3 regions of the Gordonia sp. 11cp genome follow, and region 2 is predicted to be linked to each of the others. Evidence: riboswitches for the same ligand, from Rfam matches in the RefSeq annotation. Region 2 holds a riboswitch; each other region holds the start of a gene.
What was found. Region 2 has a riboswitch for thiamine pyrophosphate ahead of thiC (phosphomethylpyrimidine synthase ThiC). Riboswitches for the same ligand answer to the same signal wherever they lie in the genome.
Positions count from the first base shown of each region.

Region 1: it holds a riboswitch for thiamine pyrophosphate, as region 2 does, so the genes downstream of both, AC3B6C_RS01515 (TenA family protein) here and thiC (phosphomethylpyrimidine synthase ThiC) in region 2, are expected to answer to the same signal.
Region 3: it holds a riboswitch for thiamine pyrophosphate, as region 2 does, so the genes downstream of both, thiO (glycine oxidase ThiO) here and thiC (phosphomethylpyrimidine synthase ThiC) in region 2, are expected to answer to the same signal.

Region 1 is NZ_CM173437.1:366,754-377,285, forward strand. Features, by position in the region: gene AC3B6C_RS01470 (ABC transporter substrate-binding protein/permease) at 1-2, opposite strand, end outside; gene AC3B6C_RS01475 (DUF2277 domain-containing protein) at 577-846, opposite strand; gene AC3B6C_RS01480 (NADPH:quinone oxidoreductase family protein) at 910-1,884, opposite strand; gene AC3B6C_RS01485 (class I SAM-dependent methyltransferase) at 1,935-2,633, shown strand; gene AC3B6C_RS01490 (SDR family NAD(P)-dependent oxidoreductase) at 2,661-3,416, opposite strand; gene AC3B6C_RS01495 (alpha/beta hydrolase) at 3,413-4,366, opposite strand; gene AC3B6C_RS01500 (flavin-containing monooxygenase) at 4,363-5,739, opposite strand; gene AC3B6C_RS01505 (TetR/AcrR family transcriptional regulator) at 5,917-6,561, shown strand; gene AC3B6C_RS01510 (LLM class F420-dependent oxidoreductase) at 6,638-7,495, shown strand; TPP riboswitch at 7,526-7,621, shown strand; gene AC3B6C_RS01515 (TenA family protein) at 7,609-8,319, shown strand; gene AC3B6C_RS01520 (ABC transporter substrate-binding protein) at 8,304-9,332, shown strand; gene AC3B6C_RS01525 (ABC transporter permease) at 9,338-10,117, shown strand; gene AC3B6C_RS01530 (ABC transporter ATP-binding protein) at 10,114-10,532, shown strand, end outside.
Region 2 is NZ_CM173437.1:2,359,532-2,370,063, reverse strand. Features, by position in the region: gene AC3B6C_RS10535 (wax ester/triacylglycerol synthase domain-containing protein) at 1-891, opposite strand, end outside; gene AC3B6C_RS10530 (acyl-CoA dehydrogenase family protein) at 931-2,112, opposite strand; gene AC3B6C_RS10525 (acyl carrier protein) at 2,130-2,378, opposite strand; gene AC3B6C_RS10520 (salicylate synthase) at 2,425-3,765, opposite strand; gene AC3B6C_RS10515 ((2,3-dihydroxybenzoyl)adenylate synthase) at 3,923-5,593, shown strand; gene AC3B6C_RS10510 (IS110 family RNA-guided transposase) at 5,844-6,929, shown strand; gene AC3B6C_RS10505 (GNAT family N-acetyltransferase) at 7,283-7,630, opposite strand; TPP riboswitch at 7,853-7,942, shown strand; gene thiC (phosphomethylpyrimidine synthase ThiC) at 7,950-9,638, shown strand; gene thiD (bifunctional hydroxymethylpyrimidine kinase/phosphomethylpyrimidine kinase) at 9,638-10,532, shown strand, end outside.
Region 3 is NZ_CM173437.1:1,087,155-1,097,686, forward strand. Features, by position in the region: gene AC3B6C_RS04680 (phosphoribosyltransferase) at 6-683, shown strand; gene AC3B6C_RS04685 (LuxR C-terminal-related transcriptional regulator) at 765-3,374, opposite strand; gene AC3B6C_RS04690 (ABC transporter permease) at 3,504-4,250, opposite strand; gene AC3B6C_RS04695 (ABC transporter ATP-binding protein) at 4,247-5,170, opposite strand; gene thiG (thiazole synthase) at 5,240-6,037, opposite strand; gene thiS (sulfur carrier protein ThiS) at 6,030-6,230, opposite strand; gene thiO (glycine oxidase ThiO) at 6,227-7,288, opposite strand; TPP riboswitch at 7,283-7,393, opposite strand; gene thiE (thiamine phosphate synthase) at 7,441-8,166, shown strand; gene AC3B6C_RS04720 (hypothetical protein) at 8,487-8,867, shown strand; gene AC3B6C_RS04725 (NUDIX hydrolase) at 8,890-9,372, opposite strand; gene AC3B6C_RS04730 (hypothetical protein) at 9,724-10,532, shown strand, end outside.

The DNA of each region.
Region 1 (10,532 bases), 2.0 Mb from region 2:
ACCGTGTCGACACTATCCGGACGCACGAGAGGTGTCCCAAATTTTTGCTCGCCGGTGGGTTTAATCCCGCGGAGCTGCGCGTTCTCGTCGACCGCCACCGAACTACGAGCCCGGGACGCGGCGCCCGCCGGTACAACGCGTCACCGTCCCCGACCGACCGTGCGCGCCTACGTGAATTGTCTGTGTGAATTCTCGATTTGCTTGTCGGCTTCTGATGGCCGTGCTACCAATGATACAGGGAAACGGGATTTGTAACATCCATTCTCGACCGCGTCGGAATCGCGCATGTTGCGATTCATTCGACGATTGTCTCGCTCTCCCGACGGCCGTTGACGTGCTGTTACGCCGCGGCTTCCATCCTCCGTCGAATTCGAAACGAAAGCTGGAAAAACCATGCTGTCAGCAATCTTCTACGCAATCGAGGCCTTCGACAACCTGCTCTGGGACATCGCGGAAACAATCGTCACCGGAAGCGACGAAGCCGCCGGGTCGTAGATTCCTCTGCGAGCCGAAATGGTTCAGCAGTAGGTATCGCCAGGCGATACCTACTGCTGAACCTGTATGCAGGCCGGGGGTTCAGCCTCGGGCGGCGATACGCGCCTGGACCTCGGGGCGCCGGAGCGGGGGCACTGTCTTCGGCGGCTGACGACGCTCCGGCAGGACGTCGAGGAGTGTGCGCGTGGCAGCGGTGACCGCGGTGACCGCCGCCTCGAACGCCTCGGCGTTCGCCGCCGACGGGTGGCGGACCCCGCTCACCTTGCGCACGTACTGCCGAGCGGCCGCCTCGATCTCGTCCCCCGTCGCCGGCGGTTCCAGTCCACGGAGTTCGGTGATGTTGCGGCACATGGCAGATCCCTTCGGTCGGATGCTCGTGAGGGTCGCCGCCGGGACCGCACTCAGGTGGGGACCTCAGTCACCGATCTTGACGACCGCTTTGCCCAGGATCCGCCCTTCGGCGAGATCGGTCAACGCCTCGGGCAGCTGATCGAGCGTATAAGTCACGTTCACCTGGGGTTCCAGGCCGTCGGCGATCATCTGCGACAGCTCCTCGTGCAGCTTCGCGGGCAGATTCAGCTCCGGGTGGGTGCGCACGTATTCGCCCCACGCGGCACCGACGACCGCGATGTTGCGGAACAGGACCCGGTTGAGTTTGACGGTCGGGATACCGCCCGCCGCGAAGCCCACCACGACGTACCGGCCGTCGGGCGCCACCTGCCGCAGCGCCTCGTCGAACACCTCGCCACCCGACGGGTCGATCATGACGTCGACGCCCCTGGGGACGATGTCCTTGAGCTTGGTGCCCCATCCCTCCTCGAGCTGCACGATCTCGTCGGCCCCGGCACTGCGCAGGAGTTCCTCGGCGCCCTTGCGGTGCACGATGGCGATGACCCTCGCGCCCATCGCCTTGGCGACCATGATCGACGCGGTCCCGACACCGCCGGCGGCGCCGAGCACGCCCACGACCTCACCCGGCTGGGTGTGTGCCCGCGTCTTGAGCGCGAACAGCGCGGTCTGATAGTTGATCCCCATCGCCGAACCCTGCTCGAAGGTCAGCCCTTCGGGGAGCGGGAGGAGCTGTTCGGGTGCGGCCGCGACCTGCTCGGCGAATCCGCCGACGATCGACGCCACGAGGACCTTGTCCCCGACCGCGACCGACGACCCCTCGGGTGCCGAGCGCACCACGCCGGCGACCTCGGTGCCGGGGGTGAACGGGGTCGGGACGCGCAGCTGGTACTTGCCCTGACTCATCAGCACGTCGGGGAAGCACACGCCGCACGACTTCACGTCGACGATCACCTGACCGTCGGCCGGCGTGGGGTCGGGGACGTCGGTCAACTCGAGTCCGGAGGGTCCTGTCTCTGCGGTGAGCACCTGAGCTTTCATACGGCTCACCCTACGCGGCGACCCTCACACACCCGATAGGATCTGGTGCCATGTCACAACCCGCGGCACCGTCGCCCAACGCACCCTCCACCGACCGCCTCCGCGTCGCCGACGAGGCACCCGGATTCATGCCGCTCGACGAGGCCCAGACACTCTTCGAGATCGCCGGAGAGTATCTCTCGCAACCCGATTCGACGAAGGTCGGCGTGGAGATCGGAACGTACTGCGGGAAGTCGACCGTCTTCCTCGGTTCGGCCGGCGAGGCGCACGACGCCGTCATCGTGACGGTCGACCATCACCGCGGCTCCGAGGAACACCAGCCCGGCTGGGAGTATCACGACGAGTCCCTGGTCGACGCGCACACCGGAACACTCGACACGTCGGCACGGTTCCGCCGCACCATGTTCGACGCCGGGCTCGAGAACACCGTCGTCGGACTGCTCGCGCCGTCGGCTGTCGCCGCGAAGATCTGGGGCCGCCCGGCCGACTTCGTCTTCATCGACGGCGGGCACAGCATGGAGGCGGCGCAGACCGACCTCGACGGCTGGGCGCCGTGGGTGCGGATCGGTGGCGCGCTGCTCATCCACGACGTCTTCCCCGACCCGGCCGACGGCGGTCGGCCACCGTATGAGATCTATTGCCAGGCGCTGGAAACCGGGCAGTTCACGGAAGTTCGCGCCGAAGGCTCTTTGCGTGTCCTCCGCCGCGACTCGGGCGAGGTCGGCGCGCCACTGGCACCGAAGGTCTGACACCTCGGCGAGCAGAGGGGCGCGGTACTACCCCTCCCCGGCCAGCGCGCGCACCTTGCCGAGCACGTCGGGGTAGCGCTTAAGGTGCGCACCACCGTTGACGTCGAAGGCGGCACCGGTGATCCAGCGCGCCTTGTCCGAGGCGAGAAACGTTATCGTGTCGGCGATCTCGGCGGGTTCCCCGCTCCTGCCCAGCGGGGTGTTGTCGAGATAGTCCTCGGTGAGGCCCGGCACGAAGCCGATGCCCTCGGTCAACGGCGTCATGACCAGTCCCGGCGACACCGCATTGACCCGCACCCGACGATCCGCGAGCTCGAGGGCGGCCACTTCGACGAGCATCAGCACACCGGCTTTCGACGCGCAGTACGCCCCCATGCCCGCGCCCGGCTGACGCCCGTTGAGCGACGCGACACAGATGATCGACCCGCCGTCGGCGATCCGGCGTCCGGCATGCTTGATCACGAGGAACGTGCCGGTGAGGCAGGTGTCGACGGTGTTTCGCCACGCATCGAGTTCGAGTTCGGTCAGTGCACCAGGATTCGACAGACCGGCGCAGTTCACCACGGTGTCGAACTCGCCGGCATCGGCGAAAGTCGCTGCGACCGAAGCCTCGTCGGTCACGTCGAGGTGCACCGCCGCCACCCCGTCGCGCGCGGCCGCGACCTGGTCGGCACGTTCGGTGTCGCGGTCGGCCACGATCACCTGCACACCTTGCTCGACGAACGCGTCGACCGTGGCGAGACCGATGCCGGAGGCACCCCCGATCACAATCGCCCGGCTCATCGCGTCCCGGTCCCCACGACCTCGGACCTCGACACCAGATGCCTGGTCAGGAAGCCGATCTCGTGTGCGACGCATGGTTCGAAGTAATCGTTGCCCGCAAAGACGTCGAAGTGGTCGCACGGGTAATGGCGAACCTCGGCGCGCGCCTTGAACGCGGTCTTCGACGCCGCGTGCGGCGGTGCGGCGGAGTCGAAGTCGGCGATCTGGAAGAGCACCGGGGCATGGACACGGGTGGCGTACTTGTCGACCCGGAACGATCCGATCTCGAGCCCGACCGATGCGTCGACCTCGTTACGCCACGACGGCCCGGCGATGGCGCGATAACTCTCCAGGAACCCGGGCGCGGTCAGCGCGGCACCCACGTCGCCGGGTTCGCCGACGACCCGCATCATCTTGGGCGCGCGGCCGAACCGCCGCGCCACCAAACTGGCCACCGCGGTGGCGGTGGATCGGGCGATGGCCGCCCCACCGACCTGCGCATAAGCGACACGACCGGCAGCGAGACCGTTGACCAGCGGGACCACCGCGATGACCGCGACCACGTCGGTGCGATCGGCGGCGACGGTGAGCGCGTGCCCGCCGGACTGGGACACACCCCAGAGGATGATCCGCTCGGGATCCGCTCCCGGCTGCTCGCTGGCCGCGGTGACCGCCGCGCGATAGTCGTCGGCCTGGCGTTCCAGTGAGATCTGTTGTCGCGGATCACCTCCGGACAATCCGAAGCCGCGGTAGTCGAACGCGAGGACCGCCAGACCGGCGGCCGCGAAACGCTGTGCGTACGGGGCCAGGCCCGAGTCCTTCGTCCCGGCGAAGCCGTGTGCCATGACGACGACGGGGCGCTTGCCGTCGATCTCGAATGCCGACGACTCCGCGCCCGGGAAGAACCAGGCATCGCATTCGGCGTCGGTCGAGCGGAAACGTACGGTGGTCGCGCCGTCGGGGGTGCTCATGCGGAGACTCCCTTCGTGACCAGGTCCGCGGTGATCCCCGCCCAGGTCGGCGGCCCCTGCTGCCGGGCACGGCGGATGCCGGCCGGGATCTCCTTGGTCCGCATGTTGTGTTCGTAGAGATAGTGATCGAGCTGCTGTGTGTGTCGCGGCCGGTCGAGCATGTGCCCCGTGTAGTACTGCATGTCCGCCTCGATCGTCTGTCGCATCTCCGGCACCGAGGGAAGCCGGTAGTGTCCCGTCGCGTAGGCCCCGATCAGCCGCGCCTGGCACTCCACGAACGGGAACAGGGTCGGAACCGCCTGTGCGAACCCGGCGAAGACGAGGTCGTCGATCCCCGGGTAGAACATCCGCTTGTAGAGGTCGATCCGGTTGTCGGGCGCACTGATGAAGTCCGGGTCGAAGAACGGGAACGTGATGTTGTACCCCGTCGCGTAGATGATGATGTCGAAGTCGTCGGCCGTCCCGTCGTCGAAATGGACCGTGGACCCGTCGAATCGACTGATGTTGGGTTTGGGGATGACATCGCCCGACCCCAGGCGTAGCGGCAGTTCCACCGACTGGGTCGGATGCGCCTCGAAGAACTTGTGATTCGGCGTCGGCAGGCCGTAATCCTCTGGGCGGCCCGCGGTCACCGGCTGCATGACCTGGACGAACTTCCGCTGCCAGGACGTGGGCAGGTACGGCGTCGACCGGTAGTACTTGTCCGCCGGTTTGCCGCCGAAGTACTTCGGCACGATCCACGCACCCGACCGCGTGGAGAGGGTCAGCTTGTTGTCCAGCGCCTTCGACGACAGTTCGACGGCGATGTCGGCCGCGCTGTTGCCCAGCCCGACCACCAGGATGCGCTTGCCCGTGAAGTCGTGCGGGGTACGCGGATCGATGTAGTGGTGGGCATGCATCTCGATGCCGTCGAAGTCGCCGGGGAAGTCGGGCCACCGCGGATCCCAGTGATGACCGTTCGCCACCACCAGCAGGTCGAACCGTCGACGTTCGCCGTGCTGGGTCTCCAGTTCCCAACCGCCGCCGTCCAACCGGGCCGCGTGCTCGATCCCGTTGGTGAACTCGATCGACGAGTACAGATCGAAGGCCTCGGCATACGAATCGAGATACGCCTTCACCTGGGTGTGGTGCGGGAAGTCGGGGTAGTCGTCGGGCATCGGGAAATCCCGGAACGACAACTGATGCTTCGAGGTGTCGATGTGCAGCGACCGGTAGGCGCTGCTGTGACCGTTCGGGTTCCCGAACGCCCAGTTGCCGCCCACCCTGTCCGAACTCTCGAAACAGGTGTACGGGACGCCGTAGTCGGTGAGCATCTTCCCGGCGGTCAGCCCGCTGATTCCGGCGCCGATGATCGCGGTTGTTGGTAAAGGCACACTGCCCCCTCGATGGACCCGCTGTGGTCACGATGTGGATGTAGACACAATCTGATTTGTGTCTACACGACGGGACGTATCGTGTACACAGAATCCGCGAACTGTCTACGACGTATCTGCTTCCCACCCCGAGCGGACACCCGGACACACGGCGCGCGACGACCCCGAACGCAGGAGATGCCGGTGACCGAAGCCTCGACCACGACGGTCCACGAGCGGTTGCTCGACGCCACGCAGAAGTTGCTCGCGGACAAGGGCATCCGGGCGACCACCATGCAACAGGTCGCGGAGTCGGCGGGCGTGTCCCGCGCGTGGCTGTATCGGCACTATCCGGACAAACCGTCCATGATCGGCGCGACGATCGTCCGCCTGACCGAATCGTTCTGGCGCGACGCCCGTGCCGAGCTCGACGCCATCGGCGACCTGGCCGGCCAGCTCACCGCCGGGGTGCGTATCGGTCGAGGCGCCTACGACGACCCGGGCACGCTGCTGTTGAGGCTCCGCACCGAGGAGCCGACCGAGTTCGCCGAATGCGCGGGCGTCGGCGTCGTCAAACTGATCCCCGACCTCGCGGCGTTCTGGCTCCCCTTCGTCGAGCAGGCCGTCGACCGGGGCGAGATACACCCCGCGCACGATCTGCGCGAGGTGTCCGAATGGGTTGCGCGCGTGCTGATCAGCCTCGGCACCTCGCCCGGCGAGGCACTCGACATCGACGACGCCGCGCAGATCCGGCGTCACCTCGACCTCTTCGTCATGCCGGCGCTGTCCACACATCCGCGTGATCGAACGGCCGGCGCCCACCGGCACCCCTGGCCTGAGTGACGCCGATCACCTAGACTGGTGTCCAGTCAACCGTCCGGATCGTGCGGACGACCGAACGACGCCGTCGGAGGGCCACATGGATTTCGGGATCGTGCAGTTCACCAGTGACCGGGGGCTCAAGCCCCATGTCCTGGCTCCGCTCATCGAGGATGCGGGGTTCGCGTCGTACTACGTCCCCGAACACGGACACATTCCGACGCGACGCGACGCCGCACACCCCCGCACCGGCGACGAGACCCTTCCCGACGAGCGCTACATGCGCACCCTGGACCCCTGGACGTCACTCGCCGCCGCCGCAGCCGTGACCGAACGCATCCGGCTCGCCACCGCGGTGGCGCTGCCGGTGCAGTCCGACCCCATCACTCTCGCCAAGACCATCGCGACGCTCGATCACATCTCCGACGGAAGAGTCACTCTCGGTGTCGGATTCGGCTGGAATCTCGACGAACTCGCCGACCACGACGTGCCGCCGAAGCGGCGGCGGACCATGCTCCGTGAATACCTCGAGGCGATGACCGCTCTCTGGACGCAGGAAGAGGCCGAGTTCGCCGGCGAGTTCGTGAACTTCGGCCCCAGCTGGGCGTGGCCCAAGTCGACCCAGTCGCACATCCCGGTGCAGGTGGGCGCGGCGGGCAACGAGAAGAACTTCAAGTGGATCGCGCGCAGTGCCGATGGGTGGATCACCACCCCCGGCGAGGAGGACATCGAGGGATCGGTGTCCCTGCTCAAGCAGATCTGGTCCGACGCCGGCCGCGACGGCGAGCCCGAGATCGTCGTGCTCGACTTCCGGCCGGTCCCCGAGAAGCTCGAGAAGTGGCGCGAGATCGGGGTCACGACAGTGCTGTACGGCCTGCCCGACGACTCGGTCGAGCGCGCGACCGGATACCTCGCGAAGCTGGCCGGCAAGCTGGGCATCGAGCCCGCGGTCGTCTAGGCCCCCTGCTCCCTTCTGCTAGCCTGGTTCCGTTCTGACACGGGGTGCTCCGCGACCGCGGGGCTGAGATGAGACCCGAGAACCTGTCCAGGTAATGCTGGCGAAGGGATGTCATGTCTTTGCGTACGCTTTTGTCCGATACCGGCCGCTTCACCGATCAGCTGTGGGACCACACCTCCGGCCTGAGGGCGGCGATCGACGATCTCGAGTTCCTGCGCCGCCTCGGGGACGGGACGTTGCCCCTGGAGGTGTTCCGCACCTACCTGGAACAGGATTCCCTGTACCTGGCCGGGTACTCGAGAGCACTCGCGATCCTGGCGTCGAAGTCGCCGGATCCGCAGACCGCGGCGTTCTGGGCGAATTCGTCGGCAACCGCGGCCGCCGTCGAGGTCACCCTGCACGGCGACCTGCTCGAGGGAGGCCAGTTGCCGCCGCGGCAGGGTGAACCCGAGCCGTCGACCGCCTGCCTCGGGTACGTGTCCTATCTGATCGCCACCGCCGCGACCGAGTCGTACGCGGTCGGCGCGGCCGCCGCACTGCCCTGCTTCTGGATCTACGCCGATGTCGGCCGAGGACTTGCCGCGAGCGCCGCCGCGGTTCTCGCCGCCGACCCGAACCATCCCTATGCACAGTGGGTGACCACCTACGACGCCCCGGAGTTCCAGGAGTCCGCCGCTCGGGCAAGGGAATTGGTGGATGCGGCAGCGGCGTCCGCCGGCGCGGACGAGCAGGCCGCGATGACCGCGGCGTTCACCGTCGCCACCCGGTACGAGCTCATGTTCTGGGACACCGCGTTGCACCCCTACGCATGGCCCGCCGCATGATCGGCCGCGTGCACCGCACCCTCGCCGGGTTCGTCGTCGCGATCGCGGTGTTGTCGACAGCCACCGCGTGCGGGTCGGACTCCGCCTCCGACGACACCATCCGATTCGCGCTCGACTGGACCCCGAACACCAACCACACGGGACTGTTCGTGGCGCAACAGCGCGGCTTCTTCGCCGAGTCCGGACTGGACGTCGAGATACTGCCCTACAACAACACCGCCGTCGACACCGTGGTGGACGCGGGGAACGCCCAGTTCGGGATCAGCACCCACAACTCGTCCACCTTCTCCCGGGCCTCGGGCGCGCACACGATCTCCGTGCTCGCGCCGCTGCAGCGATGGGCGACGGGTATCGGGGTTCGGGCCGGTCGTGACGACATCGCGAGCCCGAAGGACCTCGACGGCAGGACATATGCCGGGTTCGGCGACCCCGGCGAGGAAGAGACCCTCAAGCAGGTGATCCGGAACGACGGCGGCACAGGAGATTTCACGTCGGTGACCCTCGGCACCTCCGCGTACGAGGCCGTCTACTCGGGGCGGGCGGACTTCACCGTCTCCTACCTCGCCTGGGAGGGCATCGAGGCCGAGCATCACGGAACCCCGATGAAGTACTTCCACTACACCGACTTCGGATTCCCGGAGGCCTACGCGATCGTCGTCGACGCCAACGAGGACTGGCTGGCGGAGAATCCGGAGCGTGCGGCGAAGTTCGTACGGGCGCTGCAACGCGGCTACCAGGCCGCGGCGGACGACCCAGACGCGGCCGCACGCGACCTCATCGAGGCCAACCCCGGCGCGTTCAACGACGAACAGCTGGTGATCGAGAGCCAGCGGATGCTCGCCGACCGGTACATGAAGGATGCCGACGGCAAGGTCGGCACGCAAACGCTGGAACAATGGGCCGGCAACTCCGGATTCCTCTACCGCAGTGGACTTCTCACCGGTCCGGACGGCGCTCCGCTCACGGCCGAACCGGACTGGTCGACCTACTTCACCAATGAGTACCTGGGCTGAGTGCCGTGGCCCCGCCCGCTAGCACCGGTCTCCGGCGGGCGGCACCCGCGATCGTGACGGTGGCGGCCCTCGTCGCGGTCTGGCAGATCTACGTCGAGCTCAGCGGAATCCGGCCCCAGCTCCTGCCGTCACCGTCGCGTGTCGCGGAGCAGGGGTGGGCGCACCGGAGCGAGATCGGGGTGCATGCCGCGGCGACTCTCCAGGTCACACTGATCGGATTCGGGGTGTCGCTGGTACTGGCATGGGTGCTGGCGATCATCGTCGACTTCTCCCCCGTACTGCGCCGGGCGTTCGTACCCCTGTTCGTCGCGTCGCAGACGTTGCCGATCATCGCGATCGCGCCGCTGATGGTCATCTGGTTCGGATTCGGCGTACTGCCCAAAGTCCTGGTCATCGCCCTGGTCACCTTCTTTCCGATGGCGATCGGGCTGATCGAGGGATTCGCGGCCGCCGACCGCGAGGCCGGCGCACTCCTGCGGAGCATGGGTGCCACTCGCCGCCAGATCTTTCGCTACGTCCGCCTCCCCTCCGCGCTGCCCCGGTTCTTCACCGCGCTGCGGATCGGCATCACCTACGCGGTGGTCGGTGCCGTGTTCGCCGAGTACGTCGGCGCCACGCAAGGGCTCGGCATCTACATGAGCCTGCAGAAGAACTCGTTCCGCACCGACCTCGTGCTCGCCGCGGTCCTGGTGACGGCACTCGTCAGTGTGTCCCTCTACCTGCTGACCTTCGCGGTCGAACGGGTCGTCGCACCGTGGGCGCGAGCCGAGAAGGCGCCGTCATGACCGACGAGACCCGCCGGCTCGTCGTGGACCGGCTGACGAAATCCTTCCCTCAGCCCGGCCGAGGTCGTCCCCGGCGGCATGTCCTCGACGCGGTCTCGTTCACGGCCGAACCCGGCGAATTCGTCTCCGTCATCGGGCCGAGTGGATGCGGCAAGAGCACGATCTTCAGCATGCTCGCCGGGCTCGACGTCCCCGACTCGGGCAGCGTCACCGTCGGCTCCGACACCGCAGTGGCCGGGCACTGCGCGTACATGCCGCAGAAAGACCTGCTGTTCCCGTGGCGCACGATCCTCGACAACACGATCCTCGGCCTCCAGGTGCACGGTGTGTCGACAGCCGAGGCCCGGCGCCGGGCCGCCGAACTGTTCCCCACCTTCGGACTGTCCGGGTTCGAGGACGCGCGTCCGTCTCAGCT
Region 2 (10,532 bases):
GTTCAGCAGCGCGACGGACACCGCGTTGCCGGTGTGCCGGAACTCGTCGTCGAGGGTCACGGGCAGCGTCACGCGGATGACGTCGGCCTGCGAGTCCGCCGGCGGGTTGAGGCTGAGTGCTCGGCCGATGGCGGCGAGCAGGAACTCGTGGACCGTCGCGTCGTTGCGCTTGGCCGCCTTGCGCAGGGTCCGGGTCGACGCGGTGTGCAGTGCGTACTCACGCGTGCCCGACTTGGTCAGCGCTGGCCACGCCCGCTTCTTGCCGCCACCCGCTGCATGCTGATCGCCGTAGGCGGCCTTCGCCTCGGCGAGTTCGTCGGGGTCGATGCCGCTGATCCGGAAACGAGGGCTGGTGGCGAATCGCTCGAACTCCGCCAGGTCCTCGGGCTCACCGTCGGCGAGAAGCGCGGCGAACGCCGCTCCCGCTATCCCGTCGGAGACGCTGTGGTGCACTCGCAGCAGCACCCACTGTCCGACGCCCTCGGCACCGGCCGACGGGGTGAACAGCGTGATGTCCCAGAACGGGCGCGGGCGCGGCAGGGGCGACTCCAGGAGCTTCGTCACCCGTCGTCGCAGGTGCGCTCTATCGGTGAACCCGAACTCGGTCACGTGTTCGCCTGCGTCCCAGCTGTCGTCCGCGAGGACCACCTCGGGCTTGCGCCAGCGGCCGTTGCGGATTCCCAGCCGGAAGATCTCGAACAGCCCGGCCCGCTCTCGCACGCGCGCCCGCACCTCGTCGAGGCCGAGCAGGTCGCCGTCCCCCTCGAGCTGCAGGATCATCGACCAGTGCATCGGCGCACTGGCCTTGTCCATGTGCAGGTAGGTGTGATCGGGAGGCGCGAGTTCGGTCACGCGCGCGTCGACCGGTGCCTGACTGGCTGGGCTGTTCATGTGGGGACCGCCTGGGTGGGAGGGATGTCTCGAAGTGCTTCAGGACGCGGGCGAGCGGGCGCCGAGGAGTTCCGAGCCGACGAACATGGCCTGGTATCGCTCGGTGTCGGGTTTCATCGCCGCGGCGACGAGTTCCCACAGCACCTCGTCGGTGCCGCCGCCGACGCGGGCCAGTTTCATGTCCCGCCACCACCGACCGATCGGGGTCTCGGTCTCGAGGTAGCCGATCCCGCCGAAGATGTGCAGGCACTCCGACGCGACCTCCTCACCGAGATTGGCGGCCGTCGCCTTCAGAGCCGCGGCGGTGCGCAGGTTGATCTTGCCCTCGGCCGCGACACCGGCGAGCGAGTACCGCAGGACGTCGACCCTGGCCTGCAGATCGGCGACGCGCAGGCGCAGCGCCTGGTGGTCGTAGAGTTTCTTGCCGAACTGGGTGCGATCCATCATCCGCGCGAGCGTCACGCCGATCATCACCTCGCACGCGGCGGCGATCTGGGCGGCCACCGAGTAGCGCTCGTGCGCCAGTCCCCAGCTGATGATCGCCAGGCCGGTTCCCGGTCGGGCGATCAGCGCCTCTTCCGGAATCCAGGCGTCGATCGTGACCGGAGCGGTGTCGAGGGGCCCGGCGCCGAGCTTCTGGTACGGCTCGCCGACCGTCACCGACTCGATGGGCACCGCGGCCAGGGCCACGTTGCCGCCGACATCAGGACCGTCGTCGGCGCCACGGCAGACCACGAAGACGTGGTCCGCGATCGGGGAGAGCGACACGAACTTCTTGTGTCCGACGACGCGGAAGCCGCCGTTCTCCGGATGGATACGGGTCTCGGAGTTCTGCAGATCCGAGCCGCCCTGCTCCTCGGAGGCGCCGATACACAGCACGGTCTCGGCGGTCAGCGCACGCTGGGCCAGGTCTTTGAGGTAGTCGTTGCGGCCGAAGCGGCGGAGGATGGCGATGGCGGAGTCGTGCAGGCTGACCCCCACCCCGATCGCCGCGGAACCGAGAGCACCGAGGTGGGCACCGAGCGCGAAGTGGTCGTGCAGGTCGGTGAACTTGCGGTTCTCCCACTTCCGGACGAAGACACCTTCGGCGCCGAGATGCTCGAGAAGGGGCCGGGGAAACCGGTGATCCCGTTCGGCCTGCGCCGTCCACGACGTCACCCGGTCGTCGAACGCGGCGTCGAGCAGTTCGGCGTACGTCTGCACTGGCGTGTCCACACTCATGTCGGCTCTGCGTCCTCTCAGGCCGGGGTGCCGGCCTTCGACCGGATGAGGTCCTCGAGATCGCCGACGGTCTTGGACTCGAAGAGCTCCCGCTCCGAGAGCTTCACCCCGAGACGTTCCTCGATCGCCACCACGCCGATGGCGAACGCCACCGAGTCCAGCCCCAGGTCGTCGATCAGCTTGGAGTCGCGGCTGACGTCGCCGAGCGCGAGGTCGAGGTCTTCTTCGAGGATGCCGCGCAGGGCTTCGGTGATGTGGTCGGACATGTGGTGACTCCTGAGATGGGGGTGTTCGGTCGAAAGTATCGGGTGATCAGCGCGGGACCACGTACGGGGCGACGCTGCCGAGCTTCTCGCAGGTCTCGGTGAACTCGCGCTCCGGCGTGGACTGCGCGACGATCCCGGCACCGGCACGCAGCCACGCACCGTCTCCAGAGGCGAAGATGGTGCGCAGCGCGAGGGTCGCCTCGAGCTCGCCGGTCGACGTCGCGGTGAGGATCGCGCCGGAGTAGAGACCACGACGACGGGGCTCCAGACGGTCGATCGCCTCCACGGCCGGGGTCTTGGGAATCCCCGAAGCGGTGATCGACGGGAACACGACCTCGAGTGCGCGCCAGGGTGTTTCGTGGTCGAGGAGGGTCCCGCGCACGGTCGAGGCCAGGTGCTGGACGCTGCCGCGTTCGCGGACCTCCATGAACTCGCTCACCACCGTCGTGCCGGCAACGGCGATCGAGGAGATCTCGTCGAAGCAGGCCCGCACCGACATGGCATGCTCGGCGATCTCCTTGGCATCGGACAGCAGGTCGGCGCGGGCCACGGCGTCCTGCTCGGGCGAGATTCCGAAAGCCCTTGTGCCGGCCAGTGGTTCGGTGACCACGGTCCGGTCGTCGTGCACCGCGACGACGAGTTCGGGGCTGAACCCGGCGGCCTGCAGGTCGCCGAGCGAGAGCAGGTAGCTGCGGGCGGGGTTGTTGTCGGCACGGCCGCGGGCGTAGGTCGCGGGGATGTCCACGTCGAACGGGATGTCGACGGCGCGCGAGAGGATCACCTTCTGGTACCGGCCGGCTTCGATCTCGGCGACAGCGGTCGCCACCCGGCCGCGGTAGTCGTCGGGGTCGGACTGGACATCGACCGGTCGCGACTCCGCCGAAACGGTTGCCTGCGAGGCTATCTCGAGAAGACGGTGGGCGCGGTCGGCGTCGACGGACCCGGTGTCGACTCCGCCGGCATCGACGGTCGCCTCGAACTCGGGGACGATGAGGTGCGCGAGGACGGTGTCCTCGGGGACACGGTCGAGGATGCCGTGGTAGGGCGCGCAGAAGTCGAAACCGACCCAGCCGTAGACGCGCCAGTCCGGAATCGACAGCGACGCGGTGGCGGCGGCGAGCGCGTCGGCCGGGTCGCCGTGCCAGGACATCGTCGTCCGATCACCCTGGTCGTCGACGATGACCTCGCTCCGCGTGACGACCACCCGAGCACGGACACCGGCCGCGAACGTCCAGCGCCGGTCACGCTCGTAGACGACGTGGTCGCCGAACTCCCCGGAGCCCGCCCAGGCCGCCGTGATCCGTGCGGCATCGGACTCGCTCAGCGGCGAGGCAGGCGCGAGCAGGTCGACGAACTGCGCGGCGTGCGATTCGGTTGTCAGCGACATGTCCTTCGTTCCTCCGGTCGTGATGCACTCGAGCACCGATGATCATAGGGAATCTTAGGGCAGCCTAATCAAACAACCCCCCGCGGGTCGAGAGCCGGTTCGCCGTCCCGTATCGACCGGTAAGGTTACCCTATCCTGGCTGTGTTTGAATGAAGTCATGCCGACGCACCTCGACCACGTGCCCGATCTGCTCGACGGTTTCACCCCCTACGCCGACGCCCAGGCACAGAAGTACCGGGATGCGGGTGTCTTCCTCGACCGCCCGCTGTTCGCGGCCCTCGACCTCGCCGCCGAGCGCTCCCCCGATGTTCCCGCGGTGACCGATGCCTCCACCGACGGTCCGCGCACGCTCACCTACGCCGAGTTCCGCGCCGCCACCCTCCGCCGCGCCGCCGGTTTCGTCGACGCCGGTCTGCAGCCGGCCCAACGGGTCGTCCTGCAGCTCAACAACTCCCTCGACTTCGCCGTGACGCTGCTCGGCCTGCTACGGGCCGGCGTCGTGCCGGTGATGACACTGCCCGCGCATCGGATCACCGAGATCGCGCACCTCGCGGCGGGCGCCGGGGCGGTCGCCTACATCGGCGAGGACGGTCGTCGTGGATTCGACTTCCGCGGCCTCGCGGCCGATCTGCAGTCGCGGGTACCCGAGGTCGGACAGGTCTTCATCTCCGGCGATCCGGGCCGATTCGCGGCGCTTCCCGACGCCGACCCCGCCACCGTCGGGCTGCCGGACGACCCCGACCCCGGATTGCCGGCGCTGTTCCTGGTGTCGGGGGGTACCACCGGCCTGCCGAAGCTCATCGCGCGCACGCACGACGACTACGACCTCAACGCGCGCCTGTCGGCGGACGTCGCCGGCCTCACCGCCGACGACACCTACCTCGTCGCGCTGCCCGCCGCACACAACTTCCCCTTGTGCTGCCCCGGGATCCTCGGCGTGTTCGGCGTCGGGGGCCATGTCGTCTTCGCCGACAACCCCAGTCCGGACAACACGTTCGACCTCATCGAACGGCACCGAGTCACCGTGACGGCACTCGTTCCCGCCCTGGCGCAACTCTGGTGCGCGGCAACCGAGTGGGAGCCGGCGGACGTAAGTTCGCTGCGCCTGCTGCAGGTGGGTGGCGCCAAACTGGCCCAGCCCGATGCGGTCGCCCTCGACGAGGCCCTCGGCGACGTCGTCCAGCAGGTGTTCGGCATGGCCGAAGGGCTGATCTGCTACACCCGTCCCGGCGAACCGCGCGACCTGGTCCATCAGGTGCAGGGTTCCCCGATGTCGGAACTCGACGAGGTACGGGTGGTCGACGAAGACGGCACCGACGTCCCCGACGGCGTCGAAGGGGAACTGCTCGTGCGGGGGCCGTACACGATCCGCGGGTACTACCGCGCCGCGGCGCACAACGAGAAGTCGTTCACGCCGGACGGGTTCTATCGTTCCGGCGACAAGGTCACGAGACTGCCGTCGGGCCACGTCGCCGTGACCGGGCGCATCAAGGACACCATCGTGCGCGCCGGCGAGAACGTCGCCGCGGACGACGTCGAGGAGAACCTCCTCGCGCACGACTCGGTCCGGCAGGTCGCGGTGGTCGGCCTTCCCGACGACGCGCTCGGCGAGAAGATCTGCGCCGCCGTGGTGCTCTCACACGAGCACCCGCCGGCCCAGCCGCTCGAACTCGCCACCATCCGGACGTTCCTCACCGGGCGCGGACTCGCATCGTTCAAGCTGCCCGACGTGATCCGCGTCGTGACCACACTCCCGGTCACCGCGGTCGGCAAGATCGACAAAAAGGTACTTCGCGAGACACTGCTCGCCGGCCCGCCCGCTCCCTGAGGTGCGAGGCGCGATAACGACGAACGACTCCTGCTCCCTGAGGTGCGAGGAGCGATACCGACGAACGACTCCTGCTCCCTGAGGTGCGAGGAGCGATAGCGACGAACGACTCGTGCTCCCTGAGGTGCGAGGGGGATAGACGGTATGAGGGCCTTGGGGCCGAAGGCCTCAAGCTGCAAACACATCGTGGGTTGCTACTGCTGAGTTCACACTCGGCGGTAGCACCACATTGCAGATCAGGAGGCCTCCGGTGATTGTTCAGGGTACAAGTGTCGGATTGGATGTTCACGCACGTTCGGTGGTCGCTCACGCCATCGATGAGGACAGCGGCAACGTGATTCGGGAGACGTTGGTTCCCGATGCGGCGACCATCGTGAGCTGGCTTCACAGCTTGGCTCCGCCTGTGCGGGTTGCCTACGAGGCCGGTCCGACGGGTTTCGGATTGGCTCGGGCGATCACTGCGGCCGGGATGGAGTGTGTGGTTGCCGCGCCCTCGAAGCTGCAACGGCCAGCCGGGGACCGCGTCAAGACCGATGCCCGAGACGCTGCGCACCTGGCGAAGTTGCTGCGCCTGGGCGAGGTAGTCGCGGTCGGTGTGCCCGAGGAGGGTACCGAAGCGGCCCGTGATCTGGTCCGCGCCCGCGAGGACGCTCGCAGCGACCTGATGCGGGCGCGGCATCGATTGTCCAAACTGCTTCTGCGCCAGGGGATCGTCTACTCCGGCGGGAAACCCTGGACCGGTGTTCATCAACAGTGGCTGCAGCGTCAACGTTTCGAGCTGCCGCTGTTGCAAGCCGCCTTCGACAACGACCTGGACGCGGTGTTGAGCGTGACCGCACGCCGAGACCGCCTCGATGAGCTGATCGAACAGACCGCGGCCACCGATCCGTGGCGGGCTGTGGTCACCCGATTGTCATGTCTGCGGGGTGTGTCGACGCTGACCGCGTTCGCTCTGACCGTCGAGATCGGCGACTGGTCGAGGTTCAGTGGCGCCACGATCGGCCCCTACGCCGGGTTGGTGCCCTCGGAATACTCGACCGGCGGTACCCGCAGTCAGGGATCGATCACCAAGGCCGGGAACGCCCACGTGCGGCGGTTGCTGGTCGAGGCGGCCTGGCAACACCGGCGGCCCTACGGCACGCCCGGACAGACCATGCGCCGTCGGTGGGAGGCCGCCTCACCCTCGGCCCGCGCCCGTGGCCATGCCGGCAACCGACGGCTACACAAGCGTTGGCAACAATTCGACCGCCGCAGCAAACATCCCTGCGTGGCCAACACCGCGATCGCTCGTGAGCTCGCCGGCTGGTGCTGGTCGCTGGCGGTGCTCGACGACTAACCAGCACTGACACACAATCTTGGCCACCCGCCGCGACTGCGCTGTGGTGAACAGGGAACGAATCCACGGCGTCGCTATGTGCGCCAGCACCTCTGGGTGCACGGTACGCACGCTTACATAGACCCGTCGGTCAGCGTTTTCATCTCCTGTCGAACACCGTTGAGCGGTAACCAACCCGCGTATATCAGTCCGACAACACCGTCGCGAGTAACGACCACCACACACCGCGGCGGGTGGCCAACCCCCACTACAGCCCCCTAGCAAGGAGGCCAACTCGCCATGGAACTTGACAAAGCAGCACTACATATCAGCGACGAGCCACGAAGGGCGTCGACGCGCCCTCCGACGCTCGATCACACCGGGGCGAGCGTCACGATCCCGGGATGGCTGTCGAGGTAGCGCTTGGTGAACGTGCACACCGGCCGCAGGCGGGCGCCCTGCTCGCGGGCATGGTGCACGACGGTGCGGGTGAGCCGGGTGGCGAGGCCGTGTCCGCTGTACTCGTCGTAGAGCACGGTGTGCAGCACGGTGATCGTGGTCTGACCGTCGACCGTCTCGGTCGAATAGCCGAGCACGCCGACCAGGTCACCGGCGACCCAGAGTTCGAATCGGTCGCGGTCGGGGTTGTGCACCACCTGCGAGATCTGTTGCAGGATCGACTTCGCCGACTGTGGTGGTCGATGACGATGCTTACGTAGCACCCGACCCTCCTCACCTCTTGATCGCGGACATCTGATCACCGACGGGCGACTGCCGCGGCTCGACACCGACACCATCTGTGATCAGGGTCACACGCTACCTTACGGAACCGTAACTGCCGACCCCGATGGCGCTGCCGCCGAAGATCGAGACGGTTCACTCCCGCCCCGGGCCTGGCTCCGGGCGAGTCGAGGTATGGTGACGGGCGCACGACAACTACACACCGCGGGGGCTCTCACGATCACCGAGGGCTGAGATGGCGACGGGCGGTCGCCGACCGCTCGAACCTGTCCGGGTAATGCCGGCGTAGGGAGAACCGCCATGGGCACACGTGTATCCGCCACGCGCACCGACAGCGCACCCGCCGACTCCGGGTTCCTGACCCTCGGTCCCATCGAGGGCAGCACCAAGCACTATCTCTCGGTCGACGACCTGCGTGTACCGCAGCGTCGCATCCACCTCACCAACGGCGAGCATCTGGACGTCTACGACACCTCGGGCCCGTACACCGACCGGTCGGCGCGCATCGACGTCGAGCAGGGCCTCGCACCCACCCGCGACAGCTGGCACCGGCCCGAGCCGATCGACGGCGCGAGCACCCAGCTGGCCTGGGCGCGCGCCGGGATCGTCACCGACGAGATGCGGTTCATCGCCGCCCGGGAGGGCGTCGACGCCGAACTGGTCCGTTCCGAGGTGGCGATCGGACGGGCGGTGATCCCGGCGAACCATCGTCATCCCGAGTCCGAGCCGATGATCATCGGGAAGCGCTTCGCGGTGAAAGTCAATGCGAACATCGGCAATTCGGCGGTCCGCAGCTCGATTTCCGACGAGGTCGAGAAGATGGTGTGGGCGACCCGCTGGGGCGCCGACACGATCATGGACCTCTCGACCGGCGCCGACATCCACACCACCCGAGAGTGGATCCTTCGCAACTCGCCCGTCCCCGTCGGGACGGTACCCATCTATCAGGCGCTCGAGAAGGTCAACGGCGATCCCGCCTCGCTCACGTGGGAGCTGTACCGCGACACCGTGATCGAGCAGGCCGAGCAGGGCGTCGACTACATGACGGTCCATGCCGGAGTCCTGCTGCGCCACGTCCCGCTCACCGCTGAGCGGGTGACCGGAATCGTCTCCCGCGGTGGTTCGATCATGGCCGCCTGGTGCCTGGCGCATCACCGGGAGTCGTTCCTATACACCCACTTCGACGAGCTGTGCGAGATCTTCCGCCGCTACGACATCACGTTCTCGCTCGGCGACGGCCTACGCCCGGGATCGATCGCCGACGCCAACGACGAGGCGCAGTTCGCCGAGCTCCGCACCCTCGGCGAGCTGACCACGATCGCCAAATCCCATGGCGTGCAGGTCATGATCGAGGGACCAGGGCACGTCCCCATGCACAAGATCGCGGAGAACGTACGCCTCGAGGAAGAGCTGTGCGAGGAGGCGCCGTTCTACACTCTGGGGCCCCTCGCCACCGACATCGCACCCGCGTACGACCACATCACCTCGGCGATCGGTGCGGCGATGATCGCCCAGGCCGGCACCGCGATGCTCTGCTACGTGACACCGAAAGAGCATCTCGGCCTCCCGGACCGCGACGACGTCAAGGTCGGCGTGATCACATACAAGATCGCCGCGCACTCCGCCGACCTCGCCAAGGGGCACCCGCGGGCGCAGGAACGCGACGACGCACTCAGCAAGGCGCGCTTCGAATTCCGCTGGAACGACCAGTTCAACCTCGCCCTCGATCCCGACACCGCCCGCGCCTTCCACGACGAGACACTGCCCGCCGAGCCGGCCAAGACGGCCCACTTCTGTTCCATGTGCGGCCCCAAGTTCTGCTCGATGCGGATCTCGGCGGATGTCCGCGCCTACGCCGAGGAGCACGGTCTCGTGACCACCGAGGACATCGACCGCACGATCGCGGAGGGCATGGCGGCGAAGTCGGCGGAGTTCGCCGACGCCGGGAGCCGCGTGTATCTACCGCTCGAGACCGCAGGGGGTGCCTGATGGACACAGTCAACGCAGGACGAAGCACAGTCGACGAGAATCAACGCACGGTCGACGGAAATCAGCGCACAGTCGACGAGCAGGCCTTCGTCGGGCTCCCGATCGGCCCGCCCGGGTCTGTTCCGACTCGGGTCCTGACCATCGCCGGTTCGGATTCGGGTGGGGGTGCGGGGATTCAGGCCGACATGCGCACCTTCGCCCTGCTCGGGGTGCACGGGTGCGTCGCGGTGACCGCGGTGACGGTTCAGAACTCGCTGGGCGTCACCGGATTCGAGGAGATCACCCCACAGACCGTGGCGGCGCAGATCGACTCCGTGGTCGGTGACATCGGAGTCGCCGCGGCGAAGACCGGGATGCTCGCGTCGGCGCCGATCATCGAGGCCATCGTCGAGCAGTGCGGCCGGAGCGGCATCGGTCGGGACTCATCCGTCCCGCTGGTGGTCGACCCGGTGTGCGCATCCATGCACGGCAACCAGTTGCTCGCCGACTCGGCACTCGACACGCTGCGTCACAACCTGTTCCCTCTCGCCACCGTGGTGACACCGAATCTGGACGAGGTCCGGTTGATCACCGGGATCGAGGTCACCGACGCGGCTTCCCAGCGCGATGCGGCCCGGGCGCTGCTCGATCTCGGGCCGCGCTGGGCGCTGGTGAAGGGCGGGCACCTGCGCGCGTCGGATCAGTCGCCGGATCTGCTCTACGACGGCGGGGAGTTCATCGAGCTCAGCCATGAGCGCATCGACACCCCACACGACCACGGCGCCGGCGACACCCTGGCCGCGGCGATCGCGTGCGCACTCGCACACGGTCTTCCGGTCCCCGAGTCGGTCGCCTTCGCCAAGAGTTGGGTGACCCGCTGCCTGGCGGCCGCCTATCCGCTGGGCGCCGGCCACG
Region 3 (10,532 bases), 1.3 Mb from region 2:
TGACGATGCGCCCGCGCACTTTCGCCGACCGCCGCGAAGCGGGTCGTCTGCTAGGTGCGCGGGTCGTCGCGGTCCTGAACACCGCGGCCACACCGGTGTCTGCACCGGTTGTCCTCGGCCTCGCCCGCGGCGGGGTCCCCGTTGCGCGGGAGGTCGCCGACGCGATCTCCCGGGCGACGGGCAGGTGCGGGCTGGACGTCCTGGTGGTCCGCAAGATCGGGGCGCCGGGCCACGAGGAGTTCGCGATGGGTGCACTCACCGCCCACCACCTGGTCGTCAACGACGATGTGCCCCGTCGGCTCGGGGTGTCCCGCACCGGCTTCGAGGAGTCGGCCGACCGGGAGCGGCGGGTCCTCCGTGCCCGCGAGCGACGCTATCGCGGTGACCGTCCGGAAGCCGAACTCTCGCACCGGACGGTCATTCTCGTCGACGACGGTCTCGCCACGGGCTCGAGCATGGCCGTGGCGGTCGACTCCGTCCGGGCCGCCGGCGCCGCGCACGTGGTGGTGGCCGCACCGACAGCCCCGTCGGATTCGGTTCGCCGACTCCAGGATCGGGGCGTCGACGAGGTCGTCGTCCTCGTGATGCCGGAACCGTTCCGCGCCGTCGGACTGTCGTACGAGGATTTCACCCAGGTCGACGACGACGAGGTGATCGCCGCCCTCGACCGGTCGGATGGCTGAGCCGAGAACCGCCCCCGAAAACGACCCGTCCGGGCGACACCGCCGACATATCGTCGACTGTCCGTTTCCTCCGGGCGGTTCTCAGTGGTTCTGCGGCCGTGCGTCTTTGAGTAGAAGGGCGGCAAGCTCGGCGCGGTCACCGACATCGAGCTTGGTGTAGGCGCGGAACAGATGCCCTTCGACGGTACGCACCGACACGGTGAGGCGTTGCGCGATGTCCTTGTTGGACAGGCCGGCCGCCGCGAGGTTGGCGATCTCGCGCTCGCGCGAGGTCAACGGCAACGGCTGGGCGGCCGAGATCAGTGCTGGCGTCCGCAGGCCACCGCATTCGGACGCCAGACGGTTCGCCACCGCGGCCGACGCCACGGTGGCCGACCGCTTGTCCGCGGCGTCGTGCAGGACACTGGCCTGCGCCGCGGAGTCGGCGGCGGACAGACGCACCCCGGAGTCCTCGAAGGCTGCCGAACACAGATCGAGTTCGACCGCGTCACCGTCGCGGAGGGCTGCGGCGTGCCGCGCGTACAGATCCGACAGCGGGCCGTCGATGCGTTCCGCCAGTTCGGCGAGCCGATCGGCGACGCCCTCGTCACCGAAGCGCGCAGCGGTGTGCAGCGCCTCGGCCTCCACCGCGAACTGACCGGCAGCACGGGCCGCCGCCGCCGCGGAATGGGCGAGTTCGACGGCGGGCGTGACGGTTCCGGCCGCCGCCGACTGCCACGCCGCCGCGATGGCGAGCATCGGCCCGAACACCGCCACATGCTTGCCGGACTTCTCCCGCGCCTTGGCCAGCGCGGCGGCGGCGCGGTCGGCCTGACCCAACGCGCTGAGCGCCTGCACCAGGAAGATGTGCGCCGGGAAGTTCCAGGAATCGGAGAACCGGCCGCTGTCGAGGATCGCGAGCGTCTGTTCCATCCGCCGGGTCACCGACCCGCACGATCCACGTGCGAGTTCGACTGCGGCGACCAGGATTCCGGACATCGCCCAACCCAGGTACTGGGCGGTCTGCGCAGCCGACACGAAGCGCCCGGAGGCGGCATCCGCGTCGTCGAGCCGGCCGGTGAGGGTCAATGCGAGCGTCTCCCCGAAGCCGGTGGGGAACCGGAGCAGCCCGTCGACCTCGACCTCCCGCGAGTGTTCGGCCAACGCCCGGACCTCCGCGCCGCGGCCGGCCACCGCACGGGCGAGGCTGCCGCCGAACACCGCCCATTCCACCGCCCACGGCAGCACCTTGGACTCGGCCAGCACGGTGTCGGACAACGTGATCGCCTCGTCGATCCGGTTCTCGAAAAGAGCACAGGCCGAGGCGATGCCGGTGACGATGGGCTTGAGCGCGGGGTGGGTGACGCGCTCGGTCAGCAGTTGCAGGATCTCGTCGGCCCGGTCGGCGTCGCCGAGGGCCCAGAAGGTGTTGCCGATGATCGAGTTGCCCCACAGCACGAGCCGGCCCTCGTCGAGGTCGTCCGGCGAGAATCGCGCCAGGATGTCCCGCGCCTCGTCGGGATGGCCCTGCCACATGACCGCCCGCGCGAGCAGCTCGGCCTCCTCGAGTCCCCCGCCCTCGTCGAGCGCCGCCCGCGCGAATCGTTCGCCGAGCGGCGTCTGCGCGAGGTTCAGCGCGTCGCGGGCAGCTGTCCGCACCAGCGTCAGATCGATCTCGACGTCGCTCTCGATCGCCAGGTCGGCGAGACGAATCCGCTCGGCCGGAGTGTTCGTGGGCCGCGACTGCAGGGCCTCGACGAGCCGGCCGCGCAGCCGTCGCGACGAGACCTGACCGAGGCGGCGTCGGATCACCTCGCCGAACAGCGGATGGTGGAACGCGACGTCGAGGCGGCGTCCGTCGCGGGTGATACGCACCAACCCGGCGATCTCGGCCTCCTCGACGGCTTCTTCGCCGGCGAGCTCGGAGAGGACGTCGATGTCGAGCGGCTCGCACAGACTGAGGTACTTCAGCGCACCCAGGACCGGGCCGTCGAGTTGCTCGATCCGTCCCTCCAGCAACGACGCCAGCTCCGAGGTGATGGCGGCGCGGCCGCGGAGCTGCCACACGCCGTTGACCTGGCGCAGCGTGTCCGCCTGGCGGGCGCCGTCCACGAGATGCCGGAGGAACAGTGCGTTCCCACCGGAGGCCTCCCACATGAGATTCGCGGAGTGCTCCTCGAGCTGGCCGCCGAGCACCGATTCGACGAGCTCGACACTCTGGTCTTTGGTGAACGGAGACAATGTGATCCGGGTGAGGTGATTGTCCTTCCACAACGACGTCACGGCGTCCGGGACGGTCTCGCCGCTGCGCACGGTCGCGACGATGTGCACCGCGCGGTCGATCGCGAGCTGGTGCAGGAGCGTCGCCGACAGCTCGTCGAGCAGGTGGGCGTCGTCGACACCGATGACGACATCGCCGTCGGCGAGCAGCGATTCACGCGCTGCCGCAAGGTAGGTGACGGGATCGCTCGACGTCGCCGGGCCGACGAGGTGGGCGAACACACCGAGCGGGATGGACCGCGCGGACTCCGTGCCCGCCACCCAGCGCACACCCGTCGGCAACTCCGCGGTGACGTGGCGGGCGAGGGTCGTCTTGCCCACGCCGGAGTCACCGGTCAGCACCACACCACAGCCGGTCGTCTCACCCCTGAGCGCCGCTTGGATCGTGCGGAACTCCCGATCGCGCTCGACAAGCGGCCAATTCGTGGACATATTCGCGAATTTTAGTCTGCCGGGCCCTACAATGGGCCGCGCCGACGCATCAATGTGGTCCGACCGGATGGCATCGACCGGCTCTCAGCGGATTCCGCGTGTGACATCAGCGGAGGAAAACCACGCGAACTACGCATCTCGGGCGTTGGTGACCGCCACGGCGGCCGCCAGCAGTACGAGTGTGAAACCCGCGAAGTAGAGCAACGAACCGTAGGCGTTCCAGTGGAAGGTGTCACTGCCGCCGGCGAGGAAGTTCCAGCCGTTGAGGAACGGCAGGAACGACACGATGTGCTCACCGACGCGCGGGAGCACCGACACGATGCGCTCCAGCGCCAGCATCCAGACGAGCATGATCGCCACCGCGCCGGCCGAATGCCGCACGAGCGCACCCACGGCGAGACCGATCAGTGCACACAGCATCGCGAAAACCGGTGTGCCCCAGAGATGCCGGACGGTCTCGGGGCCGGTCAGCGAGACTCCGACGCCGGAGAGCACCTGTGCGACCACCACCGCGACGACGCACAGGATCGCCACCACCGCGAAGGAGAGTCCGCCGAACACGACCGCTTTCGCGATGAGAACCCGCGGGCGGCGCGGGATCGCGGCGAAGGTCGGGCGGATCGTGCCGAAGCGATACTCCGTGGTGACACCCAGGATCGCCATGATCGCGAGAACCGCGACCCCGAACTGGTCGACGCCGATCAGGAAGTCGTCGGTGAGGGTGTCGGCCTCCCCGGGACTTCCGTACGAGGTCCCGGCGACGGCACCGAGCAGCACCGCGAGGCCCAGTCCCAGCACGACGACGACCCCGAGGCACCAGTACGGCGATCGGGTGCTGGCGAGTTTGATCCGCTCGGCGTTGATCGCGGCGATCACCGGTTCACTCCCCCGTGGTAATCGACAGCGTGGGCTGTCATCGACATGAACACCTCTTCCAGCGACGCCGACTCGGCGGAGAGCTCATGCAGGGTGATGCCCGCGGCGGCAGCGAGATCGCCGACGTGATCGGTCGTGGTGTCCGGAACGCGCATCACCGGACGCCCCTGACCGTCCGGGTCACCCGGGGCGGGGTTCAACCCCGCCGCCGCGAGCGCGGCGTGCAGCTGCTCAAGCTGCGGGCCGCGCACCCGGACCGATTGTCGTGCCCGCCCGGTGAACTCCGCGACCGAACAGTCGGCGATCAGCCGGCCCCGCCCGATGACGACGAGATGATCTGCGGTGAGCGACATCTCGGTGAGCAGGTGACTCGACACCAGCACCGTCCGACCCTCGGCGGCGAGCTTGCGCATGAACCCGCGGATCCACACGATGCCCTCCGGGTCGAGGCCGTTGACCGGTTCGTCGAACAACAGCGTGTGCGGATCGCCGATCAGGGCACCCGCCAGCCCGAGCCGCTGCGACATGCCGAGCGAGAAACCGCCGGCGCGCTTCTTGGCCACCGAGGTGAGCCCGACCGTCTCGAGCACCTCGTCGACGCGGGCAGCCGGGATCTGGTTGCTCGCCGCCAGCCACCGCAGATGCGAGCGCGCACTGCGGTTCGGATGCACCCACCGAGCGTCGAGCAGCGCACCGACCTGACGCAGCGGATGGTCGAGGTCCCGGTAGCGCTGACCGTTGATCGTCGCCGTGCCCGAGGTCGGACGATCGAGACCGAGCATCATGCGCATGGTCGTCGACTTGCCCGCCCCGTTGGGCCCCAGGAAGCCGGTCACCCGTCCCGGCCCGACCTCGAAGGTGAGATCGTCGACCGCGCGTTGACCGCCGAAGTCCTTCGTCAGATTCGCTACCCGCAACACGCCTCGACCATAGCCGTCGAATCCAAAGCGGCCCGGTCTGTCATTCGTACGGCCTGTCGCAGCCGCCCGTCAGCCCGGATCGCGGCCGGGCGAGGACGCGTGAGCCCAGAAGCGCTTGGGAATTCGGCCCGCCCGCCCGGCCAGCCGGCCCGCGATCACCGCGTGCCGCATCGCCGTCGCCATCAGTTCGGGATTCTCCGCGCGGGTCACCGCGGTCGCCAGAAGCACTCCGTCGCAACCGAGTTCCATCGCCAGCGCCGCGTCGCTCGCGGTGCCGATGCCGGCGTCGAGGATGACCGGCAGCGGGTCGTCGAAGCGGGTATGGCAGTCGTCGACGATCATCTCGATGTTGTGCGGGTTGAGGATTCCGAGACCGGTCCCGATGGGTGACCCGAGCGGCATCACCGCGGCCACCCCGAGATCGGCGAGTCGCGCGGCCAGAACCGGGTCGTCGTTGGTGTATGCCAGCACGACGAACCCGTCGCCGACCAGGGCGGCGGCCGCGTCGACGAGTTCGATGGCATCGGGCATCAGGGTGCGTTCGTCGGCGACCACCTCGAGCTTGACCCAGTCGGTCTCGAACGCCTCGCGCGCCAGCTGTGCGGTCAGGACCGCCTCGGCGGTGGTGTGGCAGCCGGCCGTGTTGGGCAGCACGGCGATGTCGAGCCGGCGCAGCAGATCGAAGACCCCGGTACCCGAGGCGGCGTCGACGCGGCGGACCGCGACGGTGGTGAGTTCGGTGCCCGAGGCGACCAGTGCGCGTTCCAGGGTCGCGAGATTCGACGCCCCGCCGGTGCCGGTGATGAGCCGGGACGAGAAGTCGCGGCCCGCGATCCGCAACGGATCCGGTGTCGACTGGTCAGCCACCCTGCACCGCCGTGACGATCTCGACGACGGCGCCGTCGGTCATGGTGTGCCGGTCCCAGCGACCGCGCGGGACGACCGCGCCGTCCACCGCGACCGCGATCCCACGGTCCGGCAACCCGAGCCCGGCGACCACATCGCGCACCGAGGCGTCGGCGTCGACATCCATGCTCTCGCCGTTCACCGTGATACTCATTCCTCGACTCCTTCCAGGATCGACAGCACGCGCTCGGCGGTACCCGGGGCGAGGACGATCCCATTGCGTCCGTGCCCGGTCGCCACGACGGTGCGTGCGTCCACGCGGGCGACGAGCGGCAACCCGTCGGCGGTGCACGGCCGCAGACCCGCGGCCGCTTCGGTCAGTTCATACGTCCGCAGTCCGGGCAGGACCTCGATCGCGTCGGCGAGCAGGTCGGCGACCCCACCGGCCTGCGGCGCCCGGTCGGTCAACCCCTCGGCCTCGTACTGGGTGGCGCCGACGACGACACCGTCCTCGCGTGGCACCAGGTAGACGGCCCGACCGTGCAGACGTGCCCGGACGACGTGGGCGGGCGGGGGCACGGACCAGCGGGTGCGACGAAGCCGGAGGATCTCGCCCTTGGCCGGGTGCAGGTCGGCGCCGGGCCAGAGGGCAGCGGTGCCGAGCCCGGCGGCGAGCAGGATCTGCCCGTCGGAGCCGGGGTCGTCGAGATCGGCCAGGGACCCGACGCGGGCGGTGGTCAGCTCCACGCCGGCCGTCGTGACCGCGGCGCGCAACGCCTCGAGGAGGCGCCGGTTGTCCACGGACCACTCCCCGACCGCGCGATAGCCACCGACCAGACGAGAACTCAGCGACGGTTCGAGTGCCCGGATGTCGCGGCCGGTCACCGGCTGCAACGCCGAGTCGGTGCGGGGCTGGCCGGCCCAGACGAAGTCGGCGAGGTGCCGCAGGTACTCGATGTCCGTGGCCGAGGCCGCGACGAACAGCGAGTCGGTGGCGGTGACAACGGCGGGGTCGTCGAGCCGCTTCACGAGCGCGGGCCAGAGCCGGACCGACTCCACCGACAGGGCGAGCGACGCCTCTTCGCCGGGATGTCCCTCGCCGAGCGAGCCGAGCATGCCACCCGCGACCCACGAGGCGCGCTCGTCGGTTCCGGCGTCGAGTACGCGAACCCGCCACCCGGCGTCGGCCGCGGCCAGTGCGCACGTCAGCCCGATGACGCCGCCGCCCACCACCGTCAGGGTGCGGTGAGCAGTCTTCCGAGGGGAATTCACGCTGGAATCACCTTCCTTCGCCGGAATGACCCGGATCAGGTTCGACGGTCAGCGGATCGGTCCGCACTCTCAGCCCGGCCGGTCCGGGCTCCCGTGTGTTCGTGCGGTCCACCCTACGCGGGGGCGTCAGGTGTCCGGTTAGCCTGGTCGGCGTGACGACCCCGAACCACACCAGGTCAGGGTCCGCGGATTCCGGCCACGCGACAGACCGTCGTCGTCGGCTCTCCTCGGCCCGCCTCTACCTGTGCACCGACGCCCGACGCGAGCGCGGCGACCTCCTCGATTTCGTCGGCGCCGCGCTGGCGGGCGGCGTCGACATCGTGCAGCTCCGCGACAAGAACTCGCCGGGCGAACGCGAGTTCGGGACCCTGGAGGCGCGGGAGGAGCTCGAGATCCTCGCGGGACTGCGGGCGATCACCGACGCGCACGGTGCGCTGCTGGCGGTCAACGATCGCGCCGACATCGCGGCGCTCTCCGGCGCCGACGTCCTGCACGTGGGACAGGGCGACCTGTCGCCGTCGGCGGCCCGCCGGATCGTCGGCCGCGACGTCGTCATCGGCGCCTCGACCCACGACCCCGAGCAGGCTGCCGCCGCGATCTCCGACGAAGACGTCGACTACTTCTGCGTCGGCCCGTGCTGGACCACGCCCACCAAACCCGGCCGCGCCGCCGCCGGCCTCGACCTCGTGTCCGCCACTGCGGAAATGCTGTCGGGGGCAACGCAATCAGCGAAACCGTGGTTTGCCATCGGCGGGATCGACGCCGGCCGCGTCGGCGAGGTCACCGCGCTCGGGGCCCGGCGCATCGTCGTGGTGCGCGCCATCACCGCCGCCGCCGACCCGACCGCCGCGGCCCGGGAACTCGCCGGGGTGCTGTAGCGAGTCGTCGTCGGGGACGAAACAGGTTTGCCCGGTCGGTGTCGCGGGTCTATGGTGGACCGATCATGTTGTGCATCACGAGCATTCTCGTAACCCGCCGCAGCGGGGTCTGAATCTGACCGACCCCCCGCTGCGGGTCGGTTGCGCTCTATCGTCGGTCACCCATTCTTCGACCGAAATCGGTTACCGAGATGCACCCTCTTCATCTGTCTCATCGATCCTGTTCGTGGCATGAGCACGACGACCGCCGCGGTGGCGATCTGTTCACCGAGCGGTACGGCCGTCCGCTTCCCCCTGGAATGCACGAGGAGGCCACCGGGATGACCTGGCAGGAATTCACCGACGAGTACTCCCGCGGCGGCACGATCCGGCTCGGGTCATGGTCGGTCGCGTCGTGTTCGGGCGACCTGGTCGAGTGCCGGGCGACGCTCGCGATCGCCGACCGCATCAGGTCCTGCAGCGCCGTCGCCGCCGGCCCGGTCGGTGCGATGACGTCGATCCTCCACGACGTCGGAGCCCCCGTTCAGATCGTCCGTCTGCATCAGCGGGTCGTCGACGGCGTGGTCACGACGTTCCTCCTGTGCGAGAACGACGGCCGCCACGCCTGGGCCGCCGGCGAGGGTGCGAGCAGCGACGAGGCGAACGTCCACGCGCTGGTCGCGGGCGCGAACCGGCTCCTGGACGGCGGCCGGGTCGGCTGACCCGCCGACAGATCAGTTCAGCTCAGCTCTGGGGGTCGAGCATCGCGATGCGCTCGCGGAGGGTGGGCCAGGCGAGCCCGAACGCGGGGTGCAGCGGCAACTGGTCCACCCGCTTCTCGTCGACCCACCGCAGCTCGGTGGACTCGAAGTTGGCGACCGTGCGGACCGGCGTGTCGGTCTCGGCGATGACGGTCGTGTAGGTCCATCCGCCGGGCGATTCGTGGGTGACGACCGCCGCGACGACGCGCAGGTCGTCCCCGGTGATACCGGCTTCCTCCTGGGCCTCGCGGATCGCCGTGTCGATGGCGCCCTCATGCGAGTCGCGGGCGCCGCCGGGCAGCGCCCAGGTGCCACCCTGATGCGACCACGCGGCGCGGTGCTGGAGGAGTACACCGGTCGATCCCTCCGGCAGCGGCGCCCGCAACAGCAGGCCTGCCGCGCCGTGGATTCCCCAATATCGTGAACCGTCGGGATCGATCACCCAGCCGTCGCCGTCGCCGCGCACCACGCCTCCTCGCATCCCGATCGCGTCGACCGGGTGCCTCCACCGTAAGTGAGACGCGCGCCACCTGCCAGGAACATCGCAAACCGGTGCCGACCACGGGGGCGAGAACCGTGCGGAGACGCCGGTTTCACGCAGCGCGAGCCGAACGGCCGAGGTCGGCGACGCGGCGTCGGTCAACCCGGAGGAACCCTGCCCGATGGCATAGGGTGAAACACGCACGACCCGGTGAACGATGACCCAAGTGACACAACACCTGGCGTTGATCGCCCGGCCACGCGAATCCGGAACGGGGAACCGGTGACCGTACGACCGCACCGGAGACGATCCAGCGTTTGAGAAGGGATCAGGTAGGTGACCGGCGACGCGTCCTCCGTGCGGACGGCGCTGACGCGTGGCGGTCGCACGATCCGGCCGGCGCAGGCCTCGCCCCCGATCCGCCAGGTGCTCGCCGACCGTCGCGAACTCGTCGCCACCGCCCGGGAACGCGCCCAGTCGCCCTTCCAGACCATCCGCCACTTCGCGGTCACCACCCCCGGCAAGCTCATCATCATCTGCGGAATCCTGGCGCTGGGCTGTCTGAGCACCGGGCTGTACGCATCGACGGTTCTCGAAGACCGCACCCAGACCCTGCAGCGCCTCATCGACCGGACCGAGCCGCTCGCCGAGGCCGCCCAGGTCCTCTACAGCTCACTGTCGATCGCCGACGCCTCGGCCAACGCGGCGTTCATCTCCGGCGGACTCGAGACCCCTGATCTGCGGCAGCGCTACTCGGATGCGTTGGCGACGGCGTCGTCGTCGTTGATCCTGGCGACCGGCACCTCCAGCGAGCCGGGTTCCGGAATGACGTCGGACCGGTCGGAGCAGGCGGTCAGCGCCGATCTGGAGACGCTGTCGACGTCGATCCCGGTGTACAGCGGACTCATCGAGACGGCGCGGACCAACAACCGGCTCGGCAATCCGGTGGGGTCGGCGTATCTCGGACAGGCGTCGTCGATGATGCAGGATCAGATCCTGCCGGCCGCGCAGCGTCTCTACGAACGACGTTCGATGGCCATCGCCGATCCACAGCACACGCTGACCCGTCCGCCCTGGACCGTCTACGCGCCGCTGTTGTTCCTGCTCGCCGCGCTGGTGCTGACGTCCCGCTATCTCGCGCGCCG